One region of the Glutamicibacter sp. BW77 genome, then DNA from elsewhere that is predicted to be linked to it. Evidence: predicted binding sites of a transcription regulator. Region 1 holds the regulator's gene; the other holds the start of a gene.

The links. Region 1 encodes HrcA, which represses chaperone genes, less so after heat shock. Its sites were predicted from a motif close to TTNGCACTCGNNNNNNNCGAGTGCNAA; they were not measured.
Region 2: the regulator HrcA is predicted to act here: its motif matches at 2,751-2,777, upstream of groL (chaperonin GroEL).

The regions. Positions count from the first base shown of each region.
Region 1 is NZ_NRGT01000088.1:25,727-35,096, forward strand. It holds gene CIK74_RS17645 (PhoH family protein) at 1-445, opposite strand, end outside; gene CIK74_RS17650 (GerMN domain-containing protein) at 844-1,656, shown strand; gene CIK74_RS17655 (16S rRNA (uracil(1498)-N(3))-methyltransferase) at 1,730-2,503, opposite strand; gene dnaJ (molecular chaperone DnaJ) at 2,506-3,633, opposite strand; gene hrcA (heat-inducible transcriptional repressor HrcA) at 3,685-4,698, opposite strand; gene CIK74_RS17670 (DUF3097 family protein) at 4,824-5,693, shown strand; gene CIK74_RS17675 (DUF4870 domain-containing protein) at 5,783-6,184, shown strand; gene hemW (radical SAM family heme chaperone HemW) at 6,201-7,430, opposite strand; gene lepA (translation elongation factor 4) at 7,431-9,275, opposite strand.
Region 2 is NZ_NRGT01000061.1:2,334-18,627, reverse strand. It holds gene CIK74_RS10035 (DUF4031 domain-containing protein) at 1-798, shown strand, start outside; gene groL (chaperonin GroEL) at 913-2,550, opposite strand; gene CIK74_RS10025 (LytR C-terminal domain-containing protein) at 2,840-3,442, opposite strand; gene CIK74_RS10020 (DUF3263 domain-containing protein) at 3,488-3,778, opposite strand; gene CIK74_RS10015 (uracil-DNA glycosylase) at 3,933-4,706, shown strand; gene CIK74_RS10010 (threonine/serine exporter family protein) at 4,703-6,373, opposite strand; gene CIK74_RS10005 (Atu2307/SP_0267 family LLM class monooxygenase) at 6,574-7,629, shown strand; tRNA gene CIK74_RS10000 (tRNA-Val) at 7,703-7,779, opposite strand; gene CIK74_RS09995 (hypothetical protein) at 8,185-8,757, shown strand; gene CIK74_RS09990 (hypothetical protein) at 8,754-9,680, opposite strand; gene CIK74_RS09985 (N-6 DNA methylase) at 9,683-11,311, opposite strand; gene CIK74_RS09980 (DUF808 domain-containing protein) at 11,489-12,421, opposite strand; tRNA gene CIK74_RS09975 (tRNA-Thr) at 12,641-12,714, opposite strand; gene CIK74_RS09970 (thioredoxin domain-containing protein) at 12,876-13,742, opposite strand; gene CIK74_RS09965 (trehalose-6-phosphate synthase) at 14,141-15,610, shown strand; gene otsB (trehalose-phosphatase) at 15,640-16,294, shown strand, end outside.

The DNA.
Region 1 (9,370 bases):
CGGCTGGACCCACACCAAAGGTGATGGTGTTGTCCTCGATCGCGTCGACATAACCTTTTTGATTCAGCGTCTTAGGTCGAATCGATCGGCCACGTCCAGAAAGGATCTTCAGGCCCAGCACGTCGGTGGGTGTATCACCACCGCCGGCAGAGAGCATCTTAATGATTTGCTCGATCGTATCTGCGCTCATCCGCGAACCGCGGCTGGCTAAGGCCCGTGCTTCTTCGGTAACCCGCTGCGCTTTACGTACCTGGATAGGTTCGCCGATCAAGGTCAAGGTGGCACCGCTAGGGCGGAACTGCACCAAAGGATAAGCACCTGTCAGGATGCGCAATAATTCATCACTAGGACCTAGCGTCGCGACCATAAGTTCGGGAGTCTCGAAGGTGATGGTCATGGACGCGGAGTCTGACTCGGCCGGTACCTTATTATGTTCAACCTGCATGCAGTGCTTAGTGCCCCTTTTATAAAGCTTGGCGATGGTTCGTTCTCGTACCTTACAGTCTATCCATGACGGTCAGCCTTCGGGAAGATTTTCGCCATGAGCAAGGGCTCAATGCATCTGAAGTGTTTCTTAAGTATCACTGGTGGCCAAGGTATAGATTTGGTTAAGAATGCGTCGAAACGCCAGATTTCCGCTTTTTTGCTCAGCTTCGTGTGCCAAACTATTTGAGCGTCAGGGCATTTAATGCCCCGACGTTAAACGATTGATCAACGGATTGGTAAGTAGTGCAGGGTAGATTCACGAGAATGGTTTCAAAGCGGGTTGCCGTTATTGGAGTCAGCCTAAGTCTCGTCGCGGCAGCCGGCTGTGGTCTTGCTTCGCGCGAGGAATCACACCAGATGCCGATTAGCTCGACCGCCACGTCGCTGTCCCTACCCGCTGCAAGCGACTCGGTTGAACATCATTCATCAATTGACCGGTTGCCTATCTATTGGCTAGAAAACACGGATCTTGGCGTATATCTCTACCGTGAATACGCTGCAAAAAATATGACTGGTGAGCCCATTGGAGATTCCATCTCCTACCTGCTTAATGAAAAGTCAGTAAATCCTGAGTGGTACACACATCTGAAACCATCAAGCGAAGTTGGCGTGTCCATGAACAAGGAAAACGTCATTACCCTTGATCTTCCGGCTAAGGTCTTCAGCGCTAAACTCGACCGCGGACTGTCCGAGCGCAGCATTCAGCAACTAGTCTTCACTTCAACCGCTGCCGCTTCTAACGCGGGTCTGTTCATTGGCACATTGCCTCCGAAGGTAAAAATCCTGGTTGACGGTCAAGCTAATGCAACGGTTTTCGGAGACTTACGACTCGCAGATTCATACGAACGAGATGCAAGCTTCATGGCGCCAATTTGGATTATCGATCCGCAATTTGGCGCCACGAATAAGGCCGGGCAAATCAAATTCTCCGGGCGAACCGCCAACTTTACCGACGGCGTCTACTACAGTCTGGAAAGCAAGGACAAAACAGGCAAGCTGACCGTGTTGACCGCTGCTGAGGCTATCGAAGCATCGTCGATCAAACAAGATGGCTCATTCAGCTTCACCACTCAACTAGGAGTGGGCTCCTACAAGCTGACCTTCTGGGGACAGGAAAACGGGTCCACGAAGAAAATCGCTTCGGTGTCCAGTGAGTTCACCATCAAGTAAATTTCGGCTCGTTGAGCCACAAAAATGTTCAGCACAACCACTTGGTTGTACTGAACATTTTTTGTTTAACGGTTTACAACTCACCCAGCAGGTGCCGAACCAGGACCAAGGCTGCAGGTCCTGCGGTCGAAGCACGCAAGACATGCTGCCCTAGCAAGGCTGGGCGGGCACCAGCAGCAACAAACTGTTCAAGCTCAGCGTCACTTATACCGCCTTCGGGTCCGACCACCAAGGTGACACCGGCCTGCTTGGACGCCTGGCTTAGCCAGTTCTGCGTTTCTTGCGCGACAGATAGTTGTGCTGCCTCATGAAGAATCAAAACTAACTCACCGGATTCGCACAAGTGGCGAATCTGGGTACTCAGAGTCTTGGTATTAACCGGTTCCAAGACTTCAGGTTCAAAAGCACGACGTGATTGCTTCTGCGCCGAACGCACTAGCGAACGCCACTTAGCCATTGCCTTCTCGGTCTTACTTCCGCTCCATCGCACGATGGACCGATCTGCCTGCCACGGACGGACCGTAAACACACCGAGCTCCACGGCTGACTCCACGGCCTGCAGGTCACGGTCACCCTTAGCTAAAGCCTGAACCAGTCCAATTCGGTGTGCCGGAGGAACTTCCTGTAAACGTTCAAGCACGATGACGCGCAACAACTCCTTGGACGCGTCCAACACTTTAACGCGCAAACGCAAACCGGTACCATCGAGCAGATCAAGCTCTTCGCCGGAAGACACACGTTTCACGGCCACCGCATGATGGGCTTCAGCACCGGTGAGTTCTAGAGTTTCCCCCACCAGGGCTAGTGCACCTTGCTCCGCGGAGATCACAAAGCTGTGATTGCTCATGGTTAGCGCTGGTTCAACTTATCGCGCAACCGGGAGAACATCCCGCCGGACTGCTCAACGCGACCCGAGGTGAGCTTTTCCCCACGAAGTTCTGCGAGCTGTTCAAGCAGCTCACGCTGTGCAGCATCCAACTTGGTTGGGGTTTCCACCTGCAAGTGCACGATTACGTCACCACGCTTGCCACCGCGTAGGCGTGGTACACCAAGGCCTGGAAGCGTCATGGTATCCCCATCTTGGGCACCGGACTCGACATTGATCTGCTGCTCGCCATCGAAGGTTTCAAGCTTCAGTTCACAGCCCAAGGCGGCAGCGGTCATAGGAATGGTCATCTTCGCATGCAGATCGGTTTGTGCGCGCTCAAACACCTTGTGGCGACGAACATCAACCTCAACGAAGAGGTTACCGTTCGGTCCCCCACCAGGACCGGCTTCGCCCTGACCACGGAGCTGAATTCGGGTTCCCGAATCAACACCAGCAGGAATATTCAGCGACTTCGACACGTGCTCGCGCACGCGGCCTTCACCATTACATTCATTACATGGATCAGGGATAGTGGTACCGAACCCGCGGCAGGCAGGGCAAGTTTCAACGGTCATCATCTGTCCGAGGAAGGAACGCACCGGCCGCTGGATCTGACCCGCACCATGGCAGGTTTCACAGGTGACCGGGCTGGTGCCTGGGCGGCAGCATGAACCGTCACAGGCCTTACAGGTAACAGCGGTTTCCATTTCCAGCGGGTAGACGGTGCCCTTGACCGCGTCTTCCAAATCAATGGTGATGGTGATCAGCGCGTCGCGGCCAGCCTGCGTACGTGAGGCCGGCCCCTGGGCTTGTCCCCCGCCAAAGAACTGTTCGAAGATATCGCCAAAACCACCGAAGTTCTGACCGCCGCCACCACCGAAACCTTGCTGACCGTTGCCATTGAGGTCCCCGGTCGCGTCAAAGTTGGCGCGCTTCTTTTCATCTGAAAGGACCTCGTAGGCGCGGGTGACCAGCTTAAATTGCTCAGCAGCACCTTCACTGGGGTTCACATCGGGGTGCAACTTGCGTGCCAGTTTGCGGTAGGCACTCTTGATTTCCTGCGGGGTCGCATCCTTAGCAACACCCAGCGTCTCGTAATGCGAGCTCACGATATTCGCCGTGTCCTTTCGTAAAAATAAAAATTTTAGTGGCGACGAAAACTAATTCGTCAAAATCTTCGATAGGTAGCGCGCTACCGCGCGTACCGATGCCATCGATGAAGGGTAATTCATTCTGGTCGGTCCAAGTACGCCCAGTTTGCTACGTGCGTCCGAACCATAGGTTGTGGCAATCACCGTTGCATCGGATAACTGTCCGTAATGATGTTCGGTACCAATGGTCACCGCTACACCACGTGAGTCAGCTTCCAGCTCGGAAAATAGCTTAAGCAAAACTACCTGCTCTTCTAAGGCTTCCAGAACTGGGGTCAGCGTCAGCGGGAAGTCACCCGAGGAACGCGCCAGATTAGCAGTACCGGCCATCACGATGCGCTGTGCATTCGCGGCTCGTGCCATTTCCTGCAAGCTATCGACGATCGATTCGAACAAAGGATCTTCGTGAAGCTGTGGCGGGACTGTGTCCAACTTTAGGCTTCCCACGAGCTCAGCAAGTTGCCTTCCGCCCAGAGCGTTAAGCAAAGTCAGCTTCAGCGCGTGCAGTTCCTCGTCGCTATAAGCTCTCGCGGTCGAGATCATTCGCTGATCTACGGTCCCATTAGAGGCAATCATCACCATCAACACCTGCGCGGAGCCTAATCCCACAAGATCCAAATTTCGCAACGACGCAGTGTCATAGTGTGGCACTTGAATTAGGGCGACTTGGTTTGTCAGGCGTGCCAACAACCGAACGGTGCTATGGAGTACCTCGTCGAGATCTTGGGAGCTATCTAAGATCTTATTGATCGCTTCGCGTTCGGCCCTAGACAGCGGCTTCAGCTCACCTATCTGATCAACAAAACGGCGGTAGCCCTTCTCCGTGGGAATACGCCCTGAAGAGGTGTGCGGAGCCGCGATCAGCCCTTCTTCTTCCAGCAATGCCATGTCGTTACGGATCGTCGCCGCGGAGACTCCGAGGTTATGACGATCGAGCAATGCCTTGGACCCAACTGGTTCATGCGACTGGACGTAGTCCTCCACAATGGCGCGCAAGACGTCTAGCCGTCGAAACTCACTCACCTCAACACCTCCTATGAAACCACGCAAGGTTTTGGCACTCGAACCTATCAAGTGCCAAGTCTAATACGTTCATCGGTTGCTAGCATTGGATTTCGAGCGTATTCGATCACAGCGAAAGGCAGTACGTGTCCAATTACTCCTGGGGAGCGCAAGACCTCAGTGCACCAGCACCCAAAAAACTGCGTCAAATTCCGGTGTCCGTCGGTTTGTTATTGGAAGACGTGGACAGCGGATGGGTCGGTGAAGTGGTTCGCACCGAAAAGTCCGGAGGAATGCGTGTCATCGTGCTGGAGGACCGTCGCGGCAAGACACGTTCATTCCAGGCCGGGTTCGGATTCCTGCTCGAAGGAGAACCGGTCGAGATCGTAGAACCGCAGCCTAAAGCGGCAGCACCTAAGAAGTTAGTTTCGGCATCCGGTTCTCGTGCGGTCACTGACCTGAAAGCTCGTACCGCCCGGGCCAGTCGTATTTGGGTCGAAGGTAAACACGACGCAGAGTTGGTCGAAAAAGTCTGGGGCCATGACCTGCGCGTTGAAGGCATTGTGGTGGAGCCCTTACACGGAGTTGATGATCTTGCCGGAGCAATCCGAGCGTTTAATCCTTCACCGGAACGGCGCTTGGGGATCCTAGTGGATCACCTTATTTCTGGAACCAAAGAAGAACACATCGTCAAGGAAGCAATGCGGGTCCCCGGAGCAGCGCAACATGTGCTGATCCTGGGCCATCCGTACGTCGATGTCTGGCAGGCGGTTAAACCCTCGGCGCTTAATATTACGAAATGGCCGGTCATTGCGCGCGGCACCGACTGGAAAACCGGAATATTACGGGAGTTCGGTTGGCCACACTCCACAGCAGAGGATATTGGTCTGGGCTGGCAACGCATCCTTTCCCACGTTGACCACTATTCTCAGCTAGAACCACAGCTGTTAGGCAAGGTTGAGGAGCTGATCGATTTCCTCACCAGTGAAGATTACGGTTTCCTAACGATTGACTAATAGTTGGAGTTTCAGGGCGGGTTGGCCTTTACATCGCTAGAACCTCGATAGAATTGGAGCATCACCCTATCGAGACAAGGAAGAGCCACGTGACAACACGCAAGACCGTACCGCCGGAGAATTCACGTTTCGAAGGTTCCAAGGTCTCAGCTTTACCCTTGTCTCCTTCCGAGGACCGCCAATGGGCAATGATGTCGCACTTCGGCGCCATACTAGGTTGCATCCCAGCGGCCATCATCTTTGCGGTGTACCGCGACCGCGGGCCCTTCACTTCTCAGGAGTCAAAGGAAGCGTTCAACTTCACGTTCCCGTTGACTATCTTGGCAATCATTCTGAACGTGCTCACCCTGATCCCGGGCATCGGTTGGATCTTCGCTGTACTCACCGTGGCACTGTGGGTCTACATGACGCTAATGGGCGCCCATGCCGCCATTCAGGTCAATAAGGGACGCCCATACCGTTATCTCGTTAACCTGCGGTTGATGAAGTAACTAACTTTTCTATGTTTTAGAAATCTAACAACTCACGAACAACCAGGTCGGCCAAGAGCCGGCCTCGTTGCGTTAACACCACAGATCCAGCAAAAGCAGCTTTCGGATCAATCAACTCATCGGCGATTAAACCTGCCACAGCCTTCCGGCCATGCTCATCAAGCTCTGCGATAAGCATTCCGCTGCTGAGTCGGGTCAGGAGCATCGTTCGCTCTAACTGGACTGCTTCGGCGTCAGGGAACTCGCGACCGTGTCCCGGAGAGATGCCACCGTCGACACGCTGTTGGTAAGCGGCAGGATGCTTCACATTCCACCAGCGCAATCCGCCCACGTGCGAGTGCGCTCCAGGGCCTGCGCCCCACCAGTCACCACCTTGCCAGTACGCAACGTTATGACGACAAGCATGCTCGTCACCCTTGGCCCAGTTGCTGACTTCGTACCATTGGTAACCGGCTGCAGCGAACATCTCATCGGCTAGCTGATACTTTTCGGCATGATCATCATCATCAATATTAGGAACCTGTCCGCGCCGAATTTGCGCCGCCAGTTTAGTTCCCTCTTCGATGATGAGCGCGTAGGCAGAAATATGATCAGGTTCGTAGGATAGCGCCGCCTCGATACTGGCACGCCAGTCCTCCACCGACTCCCCCGGCGTTCCATAGATCAAATCCACGCTCACGTCCAAGCCCACCTCGCGTGCCCACTGAACTACCTGTGGAACGCGCTTGGGGTCATGGGTACGTTCTAGGACCGCCAACACATGGGGAACTGCAGACTGCATCCCAAAGGAGACTCGAGTAAATCCGCCATCTTTAAGCTCTTGAAGACTTTCACGGGTCACCGAATCGGGGTTCGCCTCGGTGGTGACCTCGGCACCGGGTTTGAGCCCGAATTCACTGCTAATGCGTCCTAATACCGAAACAAGGTCACTAGCGGGTAGCAAGGTCGGGGTGCCACCCCCGAAAAATACGGTTTCAATCTCGCGATGCGCAATGTCAGACTTGTCCATCACGCCGCGGGCGAAACTGATTTCCTGGCTGACCGTGGCAGCATAGCTGGCCTGGCTGGAGCCAGAACCAAGTTCCTTCGCTGTATAGGTGTTGAAGTCGCAATAACCGCAACGCACAGTGCAAAACGGAATATGCACGTAGAAGGACATGGTCCGCTCCTGCGCATTGTGCGAGCATAATGCGGGGAGCAGACCATCGGCCGGAGCCGGATCGCCGTCAGGCAAAACTGAGGGCATTTACTTCTTTTTCTCTTCACCAGTGGATAGGGCGGCGATGAAGGCTTCCTGCGGAACCTCCACACGACCGACCATCTTCATACGCTTCTTACCGGCCTTCTGCTTTTCAAGCAGCTTGCGCTTACGGCTAATATCGCCACCGTAGCACTTGGCTAGCACGTCCTTGCGAATAGCTCGAATGGATTCACGAGCAATAATGCGTGAGCCGATAGCTGCCTGAATTGGCACCTCAAACTGTTGGCGCGGGATCAGTTCACGCAGCTTTCCGGTCATCATGACACCGTATGCGTAGGCCTTGTCGCGGTGGGTGATCGCACTGAAAGCGTCGACCTGCTCACCTTGCAACAAGATATCGACCTTGACTAGGTCAGCAATTTGCTGGCCGTCGGCCTTCCAATCCAAGGAGGCATATCCGCGGGTGCGGGACTTGAGGTGATCGAAGAAGTCGAACACGATCTCCGCCAGTGGCAAGGTGTAGCGCATTTCTACGCGCTCCTCGCTGAGGTAGTCCATACCGCGCAACGTGCCACGACGGCCCTGGCACAGTTCCATCACCGAACCAATAAATTCAGCTGGTGCAAGGATAGTCGCAGAAACCAGAGGTTCATGAACCTCAAGAATCTTGCCTTCTGGGAACTCCGATGGGTTGGTCACGGTGATCATGACCTTGTCTTCACGCATGACCTCGTACACCACGTTTGGAGCGGTGGAAATCAGATCGAGATTAAACTCGGCTTCCAAGCGTTCACGGGTGATTTCCAAGTGCAAAAGGCCCAAGAAACCAACACGGAAGCCGAAGCCTAGTGCTACCGACGTTTCTGGTTCATAAACCAGTGCAGCGTCGTTGAGCTGGAGCTTATCCAACGCATCACGCAGCGCCGGGTAGTCACTGCCATCCATCGGATACAAGCCCGAGAAGACCATTGGCTTCGGGTCCTCATAGCCGCCCAAAGATTCGGTGGCAGGCTTGATGCTATTGGTGATCGTATCGCCAACCTTGGACTGGCGGACGTCCTTCACGCCGGTGATCAGGTAGCCTACTTCACCCACACCCAAGCCTTTACTCGGAACCGGGTTAGGTGCTGAAACGCCGATTTCAAGTAGTTCGTGAGTAGTGCCGGTGGACATCATCTGAATACGCTCGCGCGGACGAAGCATGCCGTCAACCACACGAACATAGGTAACCACACCACGATAGGTGTCATACACCGAGTCGAAAATCATTGCTCGAGCCGGAGCGTCAGCCACGCCCTTAGGCGCAGGCAGCTGCTTGATTACTTCGTCTAACAAGTCTTCTACGCCTTCACCGGTTTTACCCGAGACCTTCAGCACGTCTTCAACTTCGCAACCGATCAAGTTAGCCAATTCTAAGGCATACTTTTCCGGCTGGGCGTTAGGCAAATCGATCTTGTTTAGCACCGGAATGATGTTCAGATCACTCTCGATAGCCAAGTAAAGGTTAGCCAGGGTCTGCGCTTCGATGCCTTGGGCCGCGTCAACCAACAAAATGGCGCCTTCGCAGGCTGCCAAGGAGCGCGAAACCTCGTAGGTGAAGTCAACGTGTCCTGGCGTGTCGATCATATTCAGCGCATAGGTCACGCCGTCGACTTCCCACGGCATGCGCACTGCCTGCGATTTAATGGTGATACCGCGCTCGCGCTCAATATCCATGCGGTCCAGATACTGGGCCTTCATATCGCGCGAAGAAACCACGCCGGTGGACTGCAGCATGCGGTCGGCCAAGGTTGATTTACCGTGGTCGATGTGGGCAATAATGCAGAAGTTACGGATGAGCGACGGATCGGTCGCGGCTGGCACCTGGGCGGTGCGGGCCAATGGAGACACCTAAACAGACCTCATTTACTAACTAAGAATTTACGCGGAATTAGGCTCCATTCTGTCATGATTTACGCGTCACTACCTATTTGGAAGCGCGCGCC
Region 2 (16,294 bases), on a different contig from region 1:
TTCGCCCTCGCACTGGGCATTAGTCGCAGGGCCTTCGATAGGGATCATTACGATGTGCCCCGCGAACGCTATGCCGAAATTGTCGCCGCGGGTGCTCACGAGGTCAGCGGTGGAGAACTTGCTCGGGCGCTCGCGCGCTCGGGACTGCGGATAGCCGCACGCTTGCGTCCGGAACGGCTGGACCCGGCCTTGCGTAAACGCTGGGAACGCACTTTTCCCGGGCAATCTGAACTTGCGACGGCTCTTTTATCCAAATGGAGTCAGGAACATCGTTATTATCACGATCGTGTGCATCTGCTCGCCGTACTTGAAGCACTAGATTCGCTGTGTGGTACGCAGGTCTCGGAGCAGGACCGGCAAATACTCGAATTAGCCGCATGGTTTCACGACGCGGTTTATGAAGGTCAGAGCACCGACGAGCAGGACTCGGCGCAGCTCGCAGGTCAATGCTTGCAAGGTCTCTTGCCCGACCACACGGTGGCTTCAATTCAACGGCTGATTATGCTGACCAGCACCCACCAGCCGCAGGCTGGGGACCTGCTCGGCGCGCTACTGTGCGACGCAGATTTAGAAGTTCTGGCTCGCCCTGCAACCGCCTATCAGCGTTATACGCAGGCCGTTCGGGCCGAGTACGCTCACGTGTCGGAGCCAGACTTCGCCCGTGGTCGGTCCAAGATACTTCGTGAGTTACTCGACAAGGACCAGTTGTTCGGCACTGCACAGGCCCGGCAGCGTTGGGAAAGTGTTGCACGCAGTAATTTGTCCGCTGAACTGGAACAGTTGTCCACACAGTTCTAACTACGCGCCGACCGAGATGTCGGGGTTAACGGCCCGAGGGCCTGCTTCATAATGAAGCAGGCCCTCGGGTTTGCTAGTACCGCCTGAGCGGTCGCTCAGCGAGGTGCGGGGAGCTTAGAAGCCGCCCATACCGCCCATGCCACCCATGTCGTCGCCACCTGGCATGGCAGCGCCAGCAGGAGCTGGCTTATCTGCAACGACTGCCTCGGTGGTCAAGAACAAGCCAGCGATCGACGCAGCGTTCTGCAGAGCCGAACGGGTCACCTTCACTGGGTCGTTCACGCCTGCTTCAAGCAGGTCGACGTACTGGCCGGTTGCGGCGTTCAGGCCATGGCCTGCTGGCAAGCCCTTGACCTTGTCGGCGACAACGCCTGGCTCCATGCCAGCGTTCAGTGCGATCTGCTTCAGTGGGGCTTCGATGCCAACGCGAACAATGTTCGCACCGGTGGCTTCGTCGCCTTCCAGCTCAAGCTTTGCAAACGCTAGGGCGCCAGCCTGGATCAGAGCCACGCCGCCGCCGGCGACGATGCCCTCTTCAACTGCTGCCTTGGCGTTACGCACTGCATCTTCGATGCGGTGCTTGCGCTCCTTGAGCTCCACCTCGGTTGCGGCGCCGGCCTTGAGCACAGCGACACCACCGGAAAGCTTTGCGTGACGTTCCTGCAGCTTCTCGCGGTCGTAGTCCGAGTCGGTGTTCTTGATCTCGGCTGCGATCTGAGCCTTGCGGCCTTCGATGGCGTCGGCGTCGCCGCCGCCTTCAACGATGGTGGTCTCGTCCTTGGTGATAACGACCTTGCGGGCGGTACCCAGAACTTCGAGGCCAACGGTGTCTAGCGACAGACCGATTTCCTCGGAAACAACCTGACCACCGGTGAGCAGTGCGATGTCGGTCAGCATAGCCTTGCGACGGTCGCCGAAGCCCGGAGCCTTGACGGCAACGGATTTGAACAGACCACGGATCTTGTTCAAGATCAGGGTAGCCAGTGCTTCGCCTTCAACGTCTTCGGCGATGATCAGCAGCGACTTGTTCGACTGCATGACCTTCTCCAGCAAGGAAACCATGTCCTTGACCGAGGAGATCTTCGAATTGACGATCAGGATGTAAGGATCTTCCAGCACGGTCTCCTGACGCTCAGCGTCGGTGACGAAGTATGCGGAGATGTAACCCTTGTCGAAGCGCATGCCCTCGGCCAGCTCCAGCTCAAGGCCGAAGGTGTTGGACTCTTCAACGGTGATAACGCCCTGCTCGCCGACCTTGTCCAGTGCTTCGGCGATCAATGCGCCGATTTCTGGATCGCCAGCGGAGATCGAAGCGGTAGCAGCGATCTGCTCCTTGGATTCGATCTTCTTTGCAGCGGCAAGCAGCTCTGCGGTGACGGCTTCTACTGCCTTGTCGATACCGCGGCGCAATGCGATTGGGTCGGCGCCGGCAGCAACGTTGCGCAGGCCTTCCTTGACCAGAGCCTGAGCGAGCACGGTTGCGGTGGTGGTGCCGTCACCGGCGACGTCGTCAGTCTTCTTGGCTACTTCTTTGACGAGCTCGGCGCCGATCTTCTCGTATGGATCTTCGAGCTCGATTTCCTTGGCGATGGACACACCGTCGTTGGTGATAGTAGGTGCGCCCCACTTCTTCTCCAGAACAACGTTGCGACCGCGTGGGCCTAGGGTTACCTTTACGGCGTCCGCCAGAATGTTCAGGCCGCGCTCAAGTCCGCGGCGTGCTTCCTCGTCAAATGCAATCATCTTGGCCATAGTGGCTTTCGGTCCTTTCGGGACGATCTTGCGAAAATGCAACCGACAGACAGCGCCCGCGACGGACGAGCGCACCGGTATCGGCATCGGGCCGACAACCAAGATGAGCTCTCGCTATCTGAGGTATTCTTCACGCTCCGTGCGTTAACAAACCGCGAGGGTCGAAAGGGTTCGATTTTAAAACGAACAGCCGATCGGCATTAGCAGTCGTAACGCATGAGTGCTAATACAAATATTGGCACTCTCGCATGGCGAGTGCAAGCTGATCGGCTGTGAGCGAAGCGAAATATTACTTGGAGTTCAACGTATCGTCGGCACCAAGGACCACCGTGACGCGGTTAGGAATGTTCTGAGTCTGCAAAACCTCGTCGATACCTAAGACCTCGGCGGCTTTTTCTGCGGTGGTCCGGTAGGCCTCGGACATGTAATAGACGGTCGAGGTTTCCGCATCTCGGGTCCAATTATCCGTCACGATGTTCGTAAATTCGGCCTCAGTCAACAATTCTTCACCTGCACCGGCTGTGCCTGCAATACTCGCACCGTTGTACACGCCAATGAGCTGACCGTACAACACGTCCGCATCATCAATGGTGCTTGAGGGGGTAGCGCTTTCGGAAGGTTCGGCGCTAAGACTTTGCGAAGTTTCGGTTGCTGTCGCTTCGGTATTCTGCGTCGATTCGGAACCGCTGAGACGATCGGCGATACTCGGACCGTAGAAGAAGCCCACACCACCGATGAGCAACACCGCAATTGCGGTCAGGACTACCCAACGAAGCTTGCTGTCCTTGCCCTTGGCGGCGGCAGACTGCGCCCATCCATGGGCATGATGCGACCCCACACGGGTACTAAACTCCGGAACGCGATCGAATTCGTCACGTGGGTAGTTGGTCATTCTTGTCCTTGCTCGAGGTCTGGCTGGCCGAGGCCGGCTAAGAACTTAACGTTCTCCGCCGACGGTACCGCTCACACGACGCTTGGTAGATCGAAGTCTACGCAACCGCTTTACCAGCATTGGGTCGTAGGCCATCGCCGCGTCCGTGTCGATCAGCTGGTTGAGCAACTGATAGTAGTTCGTCGGCGAAATTGAGAACTGCTTAGTGATGGCCTGTTCCTTGGCTCCGGCATATTTCCACCACAGTTTTTCCATGTTCAAGATTTGCTGTGAACGCTCATCGAGCTCTGAGTCGGGATTCATTACAAAATCCACCAAAACCTCATTGCCTGCCATGCGTCTCACCTCTTCCTTGAACACCGATTAGTCGGGCCTCTTTATGCTTTCATATCCACACATGGTGGACACACCACCGATATTCTAACCAATCAATGAACTCGATGCCGTGTAACGCGGCACAACCGCGCCGAAAACGGGCAGAATAGTTGTTATGAACAACCAACAGCCAGCGCTCTTTGAGGCTCCCGCCGCTCAGCCTCTCCCGGAGTATTCAGCCGCTGACTTCCCGTTCTATTTTGGCGCAAAATCACTAGCCAGCAACGGGTTTATCGCAGAGGACTGGGTATCGACATTGGAGCCGCTTGATGGCGTGTTGCAGGATATAGCCCAACAATTAGCGCTGCGTTCGCAGGCGGGCGAGCAGATCCTGCCGGCCCCAGAGGTGATGTTGCGCGCACTGTTGCTTCCCCTAGCCAAAACCAAAGTTCTGATTATCGGCCAAGACCCTTATCCGACCCCAGGACATGCAAATGGTTTGGCCTTCGCCGCTGAGAAAAATGTTCGGCCGCTGCCTCGCAGTTTACGAAATATCTATAAGGAGCTCAGCTCCGACCTCGCGGTGCCCGAAGCCCCACATCCGGACCTCAGCCCCTGGCACGAGCAAGGGGTCTTGTTACTCAATCAGGTTTTCTCGGTGACCGCCGGGCAGGCAGGAAGCCATCAAAAGCTTGGTTGGACACCGGTTGTCGAAGCGATTATTGGCGCCCTCAATTCACGCAAAAATCCGGTAGTCGCCGTTCTCTGGGGAGCCCACGCGCAAAAACTGAGTCCACTGATGGGCAATATGCCGCACGTGCACAGCGTCCACCCTTCTCCGTTATCGGCCAGCCGGGGCTTCTTTGGTTCAAAACCCTTCTCTCAAATCAATAGGCACCTGACCGATTCTGGTCAGGCGCCTATCAATTGGAAGTTACCGACCGTCTAACGGCGGCGGATCCAGCGACGTTCACGTCGAGCATTTGAGGTCAAAGGCCGACAGAGCGTATCGCCGAAAACCACGCCGCCGGCGATAGACAGCATGATGGCAAATGCGTTGAACATCTCCACCAAACTAGAGAACATATCTTCCACATCGAAAACGATGCCGTACATTGCACGGAATATCATCAGGCCTGGAAGCATGAACATGACAGCAGGCGCTGCAATCACTAGCTGCGGTGAGCGTAACTTGTCCGCCAAGAAACGCGCCGCAAAACCGATGACTGTCGCCACGACGGCCGGCGTAGCTCGAGAGCCCAATCCGATTTGTTCGGCCAACAACAAGACGAGGTAGCCGCCCACAGCTAACAACGCAGTAGGGATCAGCAGCCGCTTCGCGGTCTGCTCGGTCACCGCACCGGCAAGGATAGCCACTGCTACTAAACCAACAAGCATCCATGTTGGATAGTTGATTGCAACGATCCGGTGAACGTCCACCTTGTCGCCTCCGAAGACCGAAGAGACAACCAAGGCTGATGAAATTCCCGACAAGATGGCCGTATAGGTCAACCCGGCGGAAAATAGGCGCCCGACGGCCGTCACGGGGAACCCATTGATCGCATCTTGTAGCGCCGAGACAAATCTGCCCGAAGGCAAGAGCAACAAGATACCACCGGAAACGACCAACGCAGGGTCCAGCGGGGCGTGCACTCGGTGGCTTAGCAGCGCAATGACGGTCACGGTAAAGGTTGCAGTGGCGACGGAGAAGAACTCCGGAACGCGCCAGCGTGAGCCATAGCGCCCGATCTGCGAGATCAACCACGATGAGGCCATCGCGACCAGGGCGCCAAGCCACGAACCACCAATGAAGAGCACAAAGGCTGCCGCGAATATCGACTGTCCCGAGGCCACAACCCAGCGTGGGAACGGTTTCGGTTTCCGCGTAATTGCTTTCAGCTGTTTAGCCGAAGAAGTCCGTGACACACCGCCGGCAATAATATCCGAGACCAACTCGTGAACCATCACAAGACCCGCATAGTTGGTGGTGTAGGAACGCACCACGCGCAAAATCGAATAGCTTTCAGCGTCCGGTGGGCTGTAGTTCAGGTGTAACGACTGGTTAGTGATATCAACATCTAGATGACTAAGCCCCAGGGCGGCGGTTACCGCGATGATGCTGGTTTCGACTTCCAGTGCACCAGCACCATAACGAATCAGCGTTTCGCCGAGATCTAGGGCGAATTCCATGGTCCGTCGGGCCGATGCATCTTGATCGACGTTCACCTTTGGATTGGCGTACGGGGTTCCGCGTAACCGGTCAACCACTTTCAGAGCTTCGGTTGGTGGTGTATCTGAAATCCACATTTTTGCCAACAGACGACGTGCTACCGGGTTGGCGCGCGTTGGCATTAACGTGATGCCGTCATCCGAGGTAAGAACCTGACCGGTGCGTGACTCGATATCGGTAGCGTCAGCTGCCGCGACGCTTGCACTTACTGCGGTATTTAACGGAAGCTCTGAAGCCATCGTCGTCTCAACGGACACCGTTTCTGGTAGGTGTCCCATGTTGATTTCGCTCGTCAAAATACGAGGCAGCGACCCGGCCAATGGCGATGGATCTTCTCCCGCATCTTTCGACTCCACGGACTTCTCGCCATGGTCTTGCTGCGCCACGAATCACTCCCCCTGAGGCTCTTGTTTTACTCGTATTCCTCACGATACAACCATGGCCTGTCAACCGGCAGAGAGGAACCCCCATCGACTGAGTATCCCTGAACACATCTGTCATTTTTTGTTCTCGGAAATAAAATTTGACTCCAGCGAGTTACCTAATTAGATGCAATTGCATGAATTTTTTGGAGAAGAGGAAAGTCATGACTTCTGTCGCACCGACGCCAGAGACGCCCGAGATTGGCGTGGAAACCTTCGGCGATATCACCGAAGACTTACAGGGCAGATCGCTGTCCCATGCACAGGTAATCCGCAACGTCATAGTCGAAGGTCAGCGGGCCGAGCAGGTTGGACTGGATTTCTTTGGCATAGGCGAACACCACCGCGATGACTATTCAGTGTCGGCTCCGGAAATTGTTCTCGCCGCTCTGGCTCAAGCCACCGAAAAAATCCGTTTGGGAACCGCGGTGACCGTCCTGTCGAGTGACGACCCAGTACGCGTCTACGAACGATTTGCAACCTTGGACGCCATTTCCCATGGCCGTACCGAAATCATCGCAGGTCGAGGATCCTTCATCGAGTCGTTCCCGCTTTTCGGGCTCAACCTTGATGACTACGAATCGCTCTTCGAAGAAAAACTTGAACTCTTAGCAAAGGTCCGCACCGGCCTACCGGTGACCTGGGCCGGTGAGCATCGCACAGCACTTGAAGATCAAAAGCTCTACCCACTGCTAGAACAAGATCCAATCACCACCTGGGTTGGTGTTGGCGGTAGCCCACAGTCGGTAATTCGAGCCGCCCGGCACGGGTTGCCCTTATTCATGGCGATCATTGGCGGACAGCCGGCCGCCTTTGAACAACTTGTACAGCTCTATCACCGCGCATTGAAGCAGTTCGGACAGCCAACACAGCGGGTAGGCGCACACTTCCACGGGCTTGTCGCCCCGACCGACAAGGAAGCCTTGGAATTGTTGTGGCCGCACTACCAGCGCACCATGAACCGTTTGGGCGCAGAACGAGGATGGCCTCCTGCAAGCAAGATGCGCTTGGAGGCTTCCATGGGACTAGATGGATCCATGATGGCAGGTAGCCCACAGGCCGTGGCCACCAAAATGGCCAAGGTCGCCAAGACCTTAGGCCTCAGCCGGGTGGACATCAAGTATTCGGCAGGTTCGTTGCCACACGAGACGATGCTGGACAGCATCGAACTTCTTGGTCGGGAAGTCAAACCGCTCGTACACGAGATGCTCGCCAAGTAAACCCGAACAAAAGAACCCCGCACAAAGTAGAACGAGGAAGCCATCGCATTGATGCGGTGGCTTCCTCGTTCTTTGGTGGATCTTACTGGACTCGAACCAGCGACCTTTCGCGTGTGAGGCGAACGCTCTAACCAACTGAGCTAAAGATCCCTCTGCGCGCTGACCTGCCGGTCAAGCACCTAAACGATCTTAGCGGTCTTTGCCCAACGCACAAAATCGATTTCACCACCATAACCGTCCGGACTGCATTGTCGCTCCCAAATTATCGAGCACTGCCACACTAGTCAACTGAAAAAGAGCGGATGACAAGCACAAAAATATGGAGTCATTTCGTTTATCTAGATTTAACATTTTGGTCGCTTTTTTGGCTTGCTAAACAGCCCCGCTAAACCGCATAATTTTTCTAGCTCATCGAGCTCAAGCTGGGCCCTACAAGGAAGCTACCGGAACCCACCGGTACCGGTCCCCTGAAGGCCAACGAAATCCGCCGACCGGCATACCGCCACAAAGCAAAAGCCATATCTTTCGTTCGTCTTAGCCTTAGGACCGATCCCAGTGCACTCTTTCCTGCGCTATTCCCTCTCCACTTCCACACCACTTGGTGCTGCTCGTTCCGAACTGGAAAGCCTGTACCCAGTGATTGATGACCGCTGGAATCAGAAAATCGACCGTGCCCGTTATATTGTCTCGGTCTACGATTCACACCTGCTCATAGCTGCAGGAATCGTGCACGACTCGGTGATTGCACCGACTAGCGTCATGGGTGCGCTCGAGCTCGGTTGCATGAGTGTGCGTCCGGAGTACCGACGTCGAGGAATCCGTCAGCAGATCACCAAGCTACGTCTGGATTTTGTACTCAGAACCGGAAGCACCCCCATCACCGTCATTGACTCAGCTAATCCGGGATCTTGGGCTGCCTACGAACGGTCAGAGGTGTGGGAGCGCGAACGTAGCTTTGAATATCAGGGACAGGTCAAATATATTTACCGTGGTGTTCCAGCTCTAACGGAACTGACAGCTACTACATCCAATCTCGAATTGCCGATGCTGGCTGCACAAAGAAATTCCACTCCACTTCCCGCAGTGTGGGGCTTTGATGAGCCCAGTGAAGTCAAACAGATGAGCTAAAAGAGCGCTTCTTGTAGCTCGTCTACTGGGTCATGCCCTGGAAGCGGGGCAACTTCGCCGGCCCGGCGAGCGCGTGCTGCTTCATGCAGGTCGATGGGCGTGACCTTCAGGACTGTATCGACCATTGCATTCATGAACTGAGCGGTTCCAATATCATCCGGCACCGGGCTGTGCACAACTTTTACCTCGGGCTTCTCAGCATGGTCATCCCAGTCCACCAGTAAGAGTCCTGTGGCGCTGTATCCAAAGCCGTCACCGAAGTCGCGTAGTTTCCGGATCATATCAACGGTACGTCGGAATGCTGCCGGCTCGGAATCAAGGATCGTCGCGCGTTGCACGAAATAGAATCCGACGGCCGCCAGAGGGTAGCGGGCACGGAGGTTTGCCGCGTCTCCATAGGCTTCTTCGTATCGATTGGAGAGGTTCTTTCCAAATGAGGAAGTCATGGCCTTAGTGCTCAACAGCAGTTCTGGCCCGGTGGACCAATGGGTCATCACCACGTCGGTTTGTTTCATATAGGCGCGGCCTAGGATTCTTGCGTCGGTACTTCCTGCTTTACCTGCCAAGATCGCGTCATGTAGCTCCTCAGAGAGCCGTTCGGGTAATTTCCGCAGCAGTTCAAGAATGTCTGAGGAAAGCACCCGTGGTGCTTCGGCGCGTGGCCAGACTACATCTGCATCAAACCCAGCTCTGCGCAGTTCATGCGCTAACCAGGCGTCCACGCCTTGCGCGAAGCGTCCTGAGCGCGTTGCTGCTTTGGAACGCACCGGAATGCTCAATAACCGCTCTAAGGTCTCAAAGGACGGGTTAAACTCCTGGGTGACGGCCCCGTTGCGGATCCAGGGAGAATCTTTCGGTGCAGATAATAAAGTCGCATCATATTCTGCAAAGGCTAAGGTTTTTTCGACTGCGCCAGTTCCCACGCTTAGTTCTCCACTGCCTTCGCTCGTGACTTCCGTCGTTTTAACATGTCTTGGCGGGCTCCGTGTAGTGCATTGAGTGCCGCTTCATCTAAGCCCAGCATTTGACCCAGCACAATCTCGTCAACTAACGCAGTGGCTTCCTGCTTTTTACCTTGCTCCAGATAAGCACGAACGTCCTCTTTGATACTTAGCAACTGTTGCTCGTAGTGGGCCACAAGATGTGCCGCGGGCACCGGGAGCTTATCGGCTTCGCTCGGTTCCAGCTTCAAAATTCCTCCACCGTAGGAGCGTCCCACCATTTCGGCACCGAGCATCGTTAAGGTATTGAGCGAGGCTAAGGGCAGTAAGCCACGTCCCAACTCGCGCACTTCTGCGCCCAGGTACACGCCATGGATCGAGTTAATGTGGTGCACCCCCGCATGGTTAGTTGTCAGGCGAGGTGTGTCGGCATTCATATAGGTCATGAACAAGTCTGGAACTGACAGCAACGGGACCCTCCACCATGGGGTGCGCATCCGGCATTTGTAGGCTTGATCCACCAGATCTAGTTCGCCACTGTTAATCAGTTCTTCCCCGGCGGCGGAGGCCTCAGCCAAGGGACGGAACATCAAGGTCGACAGGCCGTGCTCACCCAAGCGTTGCCATTGGTCCTCGTTCAGCTCCAAACCACGAAGGTGCCGTGATCCAGGTGGCGAAATCTTCACTAGTTCAGCCTCGGTCAGGCCTAGCTCTTCGGCCCGTGCGGGGCTGAGCGTAAACCACTTGTTATTGCCGGTAACAGCGCCCAAGGATGTTTCGCCCCAGCTTTGGAGGTTGCTAAACGCTGCACTGGACAAGGCATGATTTAAGATCCCTTGCGCTTCAAGGGTCACCAGTGAGCCGGTCCACCGGTCGCTGGGTGAAGTTGGTGTGTGCTTGCTACCCTCGGTCAGTTGGGTCAGGTCATCGGCGTTACGGAATTGGTGCAAGCTAAAGGAAGCGCTAGAGCCACTGCGATATCCCTCGGCTAGTAGTAGCACCACTTCTTCTTGTGCATCAGCAAAGAGCCGCTGTTCAAAGACGGCTAGGTGCACATTTGCGAATCGTTCGAGCAACATAGCTCGAACCGGTCCCGCGTAGTTGACGAACATCAGTTCAGCTGGAAGAACTAAGGCGAGCCGTCCACCAGTTTTCAGAAAACTCGTAGCATGAACTACAAAGGCCGCCCAGACGGAGGCTAGCTCATTAAGCTCCACTCCGCTCCTTCGGGCGGCTTCACGTGAAAGCTGTCGCTGGGCACCGCGGTGCAATTGGTAACGCACGTAGGGTGGGTTGCCAATGACGGCATCCATATCTGCGGTGCCAGGGACATCAAAAAAGTTTGCGTGCCGAATTTTAGCCTGAGCGCCTTGCGCGTCCAGGAGTGCCCGTGCGGCGAGTACGGAAGCTTCGTGAAGTTCTACTCCCCAAAGTTCAACGTCGCCACGGCCGTCGTTGGTTACTTGATGTGCCGTGGTCAAAAATTGTGCTTCTCCGCAAGAGGGTTCAAGCACACGGCGGCCCTGCTCACCGAGCGCCCACTGGGCCATAAAACGGGCCACAGGTTCTGGGGTGAAATACGCGCCGCGCTCATGCCGGGCGGTATCTTTCACGCTACTATTTTTGCTCTTCAACACACATCGATCTTTCCATGGCCGGCAGACGTTTTAGCCAGTCAGCAACGGGGGTCATCCACCGGGCTCAGTCCCAGCGTGTTTCGCTGGCTCGCAGATGCACGGCGGGAAGGTTTCTCTCACCTTCTATTCTACGGGCAGGGATACAAAGACCGCTTAGTGCTTGGCGCGCAGCTTGTTGATGCCCACAACCACCAATGCAATCACGCAACCAATCAAGAATCCGGCGACACAGGAGAACGCGGTATTTGTCAGCCACCCCAAGACGGCACCTGCCGAACCTGTCGCGTCGTGAACCAAAAGTTCCATGTGGTGCACAAAACCATAGGGGGCATGCCACCCAAGTTCATCCATACCCACAAGGATCAGGTGACCACCAACCCACAACATGGCCACAACGCCGACCTTGCTCAAGATCGACATCACGATCGGCATACCCTTGACTAGGCCACGGCCTACCTTCTGCGAAAGCGTAGAAGTTTTTTGAGCCAGTTGTAGCCCAATATCGTCCATCTTAACTATTAGTCCCACCGCGCCATAGACGACTACCGTCATGAGAACGGCAATGACAATTAAGATCAATGCTCGATTCAGGAATGGTTCATGAGACACCTCGTTGAGCGAGATGACCATGATCTCCGCGGAGAGCACTAGGTCGGTGCGGACTGCGGAGCCAATAATTGCTTTCTCGTCCCGGCCACCGTCCTTGCCACCAGGGCTGTGATGCTTGATCACCCCCATGGCTTCGAGTAGCTTCTCGGCACCCTCAAAAACGAGATACGCTCCGCCGAGCATCAAAATAGGGGTCAGTGCCCACGGCGCAAACTGAGAAAGAATCAAGGCGACCGGCAAGATGATCAGGAGCTTATTCCGGATGGAACCTACCGCGATCTTCCAGATTATTGGAAGCTCGCGTTTAGGCGATAGACCCTTCACATACTGAGGTGTGACTGCGGCGTCGTCAATGACCACGCCTAGGGACTTAGTGCTCGCCTTCGCAGCTCCCAAGGCGATGTCATCTAATGATGCCGCGGTGACCTTTACTAGGGCTGCGACATCATCGAGAAGGGCTACGAGTCCACCGGCCATGCCAAACTCCTTGAATTGTTATGTTGTCTTTTGTCTTGCCATGTTCCAGCTATGGAAACAACAGCAGAACTCATCTGAAGTTTAGCGCCCTGAACGACAAAAAACCTGACTAAACCAAGCCTTTGCGGAATGCCCAGCGCACTGGCACCACGTGTCGAACGGGTAATGTGAAAAAGACCCTCGTCATCGTTCATTTCAAACGTTGACGAGGGTCATTCGAGCCCCCTATCGGATTCGAACCGATGACCTACGCTTTACAAGAGCGTTGCTCTGGCCAGCTGAGCTAAGGAGGCGTACTAAGTAAGAATATCCGAAGACTAGGCTCTACTGCGAATCGAGCGGCCGAGGGTGTTAACGCAAGCAAGGCAGCGCCTCACGAATGAGACACTACCTTGCGTTAGCGCAGGAAGTCGTTTAGCGAACTAGCTACTTACTGCCTGCTCTTTGCGTCTGTTTAGGCATTAGCTTTGATAGCCGATTCGACTGCTTCAACGAAGTCCTTCGAGGCAAGATCAACGCTCTTACCCTGGACGAAGATGCTCGGGGTGCCACCCACGCCTTCATTCTGCGCGGTCACTGTGGTCTTTTCAACGAAGGGACGGAAAGTCCCCTTATCGATGCAGCTCTTCACCGAGTCAGAGGCGCCGGCAGCAACCGCCATGTCAGAAAGCTCAGCATTCTTCAACTCACCCTGGTCATAATGCCCCCACAGTGCGGTAGCAAAGTCCAAGTAAGCCGCTGGGCTCTGGTCAGCAACACATGCCAAGGCGTTGGCACCGCGTGAAGAGAAGTTCGATGGTGAGCCACCGTCGAGGAATCCGACGTTGCGGTATTCCAAGGTGATCTTGCCATCGGCTAGCCACTGCTTGAGCTGTGGCCCATAAGTGCTTTCAAACTCTGCACAGTGAACGCAATTCGCATCTACGTACAAGGTGACGTTGACTGGTTCGCCCTTGCCCCCCACGGTCAGCTCGCTAGGTTCCGGGGTCGTAGGCCGATCATCTTTAAGAACAAGATTGGTGTTGTCGATCTTGATCCCGGAGGTATCTGCCACCGTGGTAGGTGAGGTCAGCAGGATGCCACCGGCAGCGTTACCACCCTGAGGAGCCGAACCAGTCGCGGAGATCTTCGCGTTGTTATTTTGCACGATGAGCACAACGACGAGCGCCACGACCACCACGACCGCTGCCAGCACACCGAGCTTAACCATCAATGATTTTCGCTTCTGAGCGGCAGCTTGAGTTGCCTGCATCTGCGCAGCCTTTTCGCGAGCGCTAGCGCTGCGCTCCGCTTTGGACGGACGCGAGTTGTTTGTCGACATAAGTTTGATTGTTCCTTGGCTCAACGGAAATACTGTAATCTGCCTTCAAGCTTAGCCAATGCAATGGCTCAAATACCCCGTAACCCGCACTTTTTCCAACCTTCACAGGATGCGCATAACATTCACCAACACAGTGCAAAGCCCCTTTCCTTTGTTATTTGAGACTTCAACCAAGTCATCGCAGATAGTTCATTATTCGTCGTGAGCATGGGTTAAAAGAGCAATAGGGAGCCTTGTCACGTACATTGAGTGGTAGAACACGGTTTCACCCGGATTCCAGACTTGATCCGAAAAACAAGGACAAAAGCGATGTTGGTTCACTAAGACCACCATTTGCTGATAACCGAAAAATCTGCGGTGTTTCCATTCGCAGTAGTTACGTGGCCAGGAGGTTTACGGTGGGCAATGAACTAACAGTCGCTAGCGAGAACAATCCCTACGATTTTGTGGTGGTAGCTAACCGGCTGCCGGTCGACAGGATTACGCTGCCCGATGGGACTCAAGGTTTTCAGCGTGCACCAGGCGGCTTAGTAACAGCGTTGGAACCCGTGATGGCCGCGTCCGAAGGTGCTTGGGTGGGCTGGCATGGCGGTATCGATGAAGAACTCGCCGAATTCGACAAAGACGATATTCATCTCGTCCCCGTTCCGCTCAGCGAACAAGACCTCAATCTCTACTACGAGGGGTTTTCAAACTCCACCCTCTGGCCGCTCTATCACGATGTTATTGTGCCACCGGAATACCACCGCACCTGGTGGGACCGGTATAAGAAGATCAACCAACGTTTTGCCGACGCAGTGGCTCGGACGGCCGCACAACACGCCACCGTGTGGGTCCACGATTATCAGCTGCAGCTAGTGCCACAGATGCTCCGCTTGGCCCGGCCAGATTTGAAGATTGGATTCTTCCTACATATTCCGTTCCCGGCCGCCAGCTTGTTCTCTCAGCTGCCATGGCGCACCCAGATCCTCGAAGGACTCGCAGGAGCCGATTTGGTTGGCTTCCAGCGTGAGACCGATGCCTCGAATTTCCTGCGCTGTCTACGCCGCTTCACCGACTACTCCACAAAGGGCCACGAAGCCACACCATCGGCCACACATGGAATTCAAAACTTGTGCAGGGCCGAAGCCCATCCAATTTCGATCGATACGAAAGAAATTGCGAAGCTTTCACGCGATCCACAGATTATTGCCCGGGCAGCGCAGATCCGCTTGGAATTGGGCAACCCAAAAACCATCATGCTCGGCGTAGACCGACTCGATTACACCAAAGGTATTCGGCACCGGCTCAAGGCCTATGGAGAGCTGCTCAACGATCAGTCGCTTCGCGCCGGAGATGTCTGCCTGATTCAGGTCGCCAGTCCGAGCCGTGAAAATGTCGGCTCGTATATGGAACTGCGTGACCAGGTAGAACTAATGGTCGGGCAGATCACCGGGCAGCACGATACCTTGAGCCACACGACCCTTCGCTATCTGCACCACTCCTACCCGCTGCGCGAAATGATCGCCTTGTACCTTGCCGCTGATGTACTGCTGGTCACGGCATTACGCGACGGCATGAACCTTGTCGCGAAGGAATTTGTGGCTGCGCATCAAGACGGACGAGGGGTCTTGGTGCTCTCGGAATATACCGGGGCAGCGGATCAGCTGACCCAGGCAGTGCTAGTGAACCCGCATGACATCGATGGGATGAAAGCGAAGATCATCGAAGCGGTCAAGATGGACCAAAATGAACAAGCCCGACGTATGCGACGAATGAACCGTCATCTGTTAGATAACGACGTCACGGGTTGGTCCGCACACTTCCTCGCAGAGCTGGCGGAAATCAATTCACGGGCAAACCAGATTAGCCCCAGCCCTACCCACTAAATACCACGCCTAGTTTGAACGGAACGATCGTGCCAAAACTTGCCCCGGAGCTCTATGCTGCGCTGTCCACCTTCGCAGGACATCGCAGAATTTTGGTCGCCCTAGATTTTGACGGAACACTTTCGCCACTAGTGGACCGACCAGAAGATGCCAGGCCAACCCCGCAGGCAGCTCAGGTTTTTGAGGAACTCTCACAACAATATGGTGTGCGAACTGCCGTGGTCTCAGGCCGAAACCTCGATTCACTCACCGAAGTTTATCCAGCTCCCCGCCCCGAGAACCTCATTGGTTCCCATGGCGCGGAGCGGCGAGTACCCTCCGTGTCCAGCGACTCCCCCGAACAGCCAGAACTGTCCGCATCACAACGCGCTAATCTCAAAGAATTGACCGCAAAACTCAGCGAAGTAGCGCAGCGGCATGAAGGGGTCAGCTTAGAATATAAGCCCTCGGCCACCGTACTTCACGTGCGTCAGGCACCCAGTATCGAGGTGGCCGACGCAGCTATCATCGAGGGGCAGCAAGCCCTTGCACATCTAGACGAACTACGTCTCATGGCAGGCAAATCGGTGTTAGAGGCTTCGGTTCATTCTGGTAACAAGGGACAGGCTTTGCAGTGGCTCCGTGAGGTCCTTGACGTAGATGCATTGCTTTTCATTGGCGACGATGTCACCGACGAAGATGGCT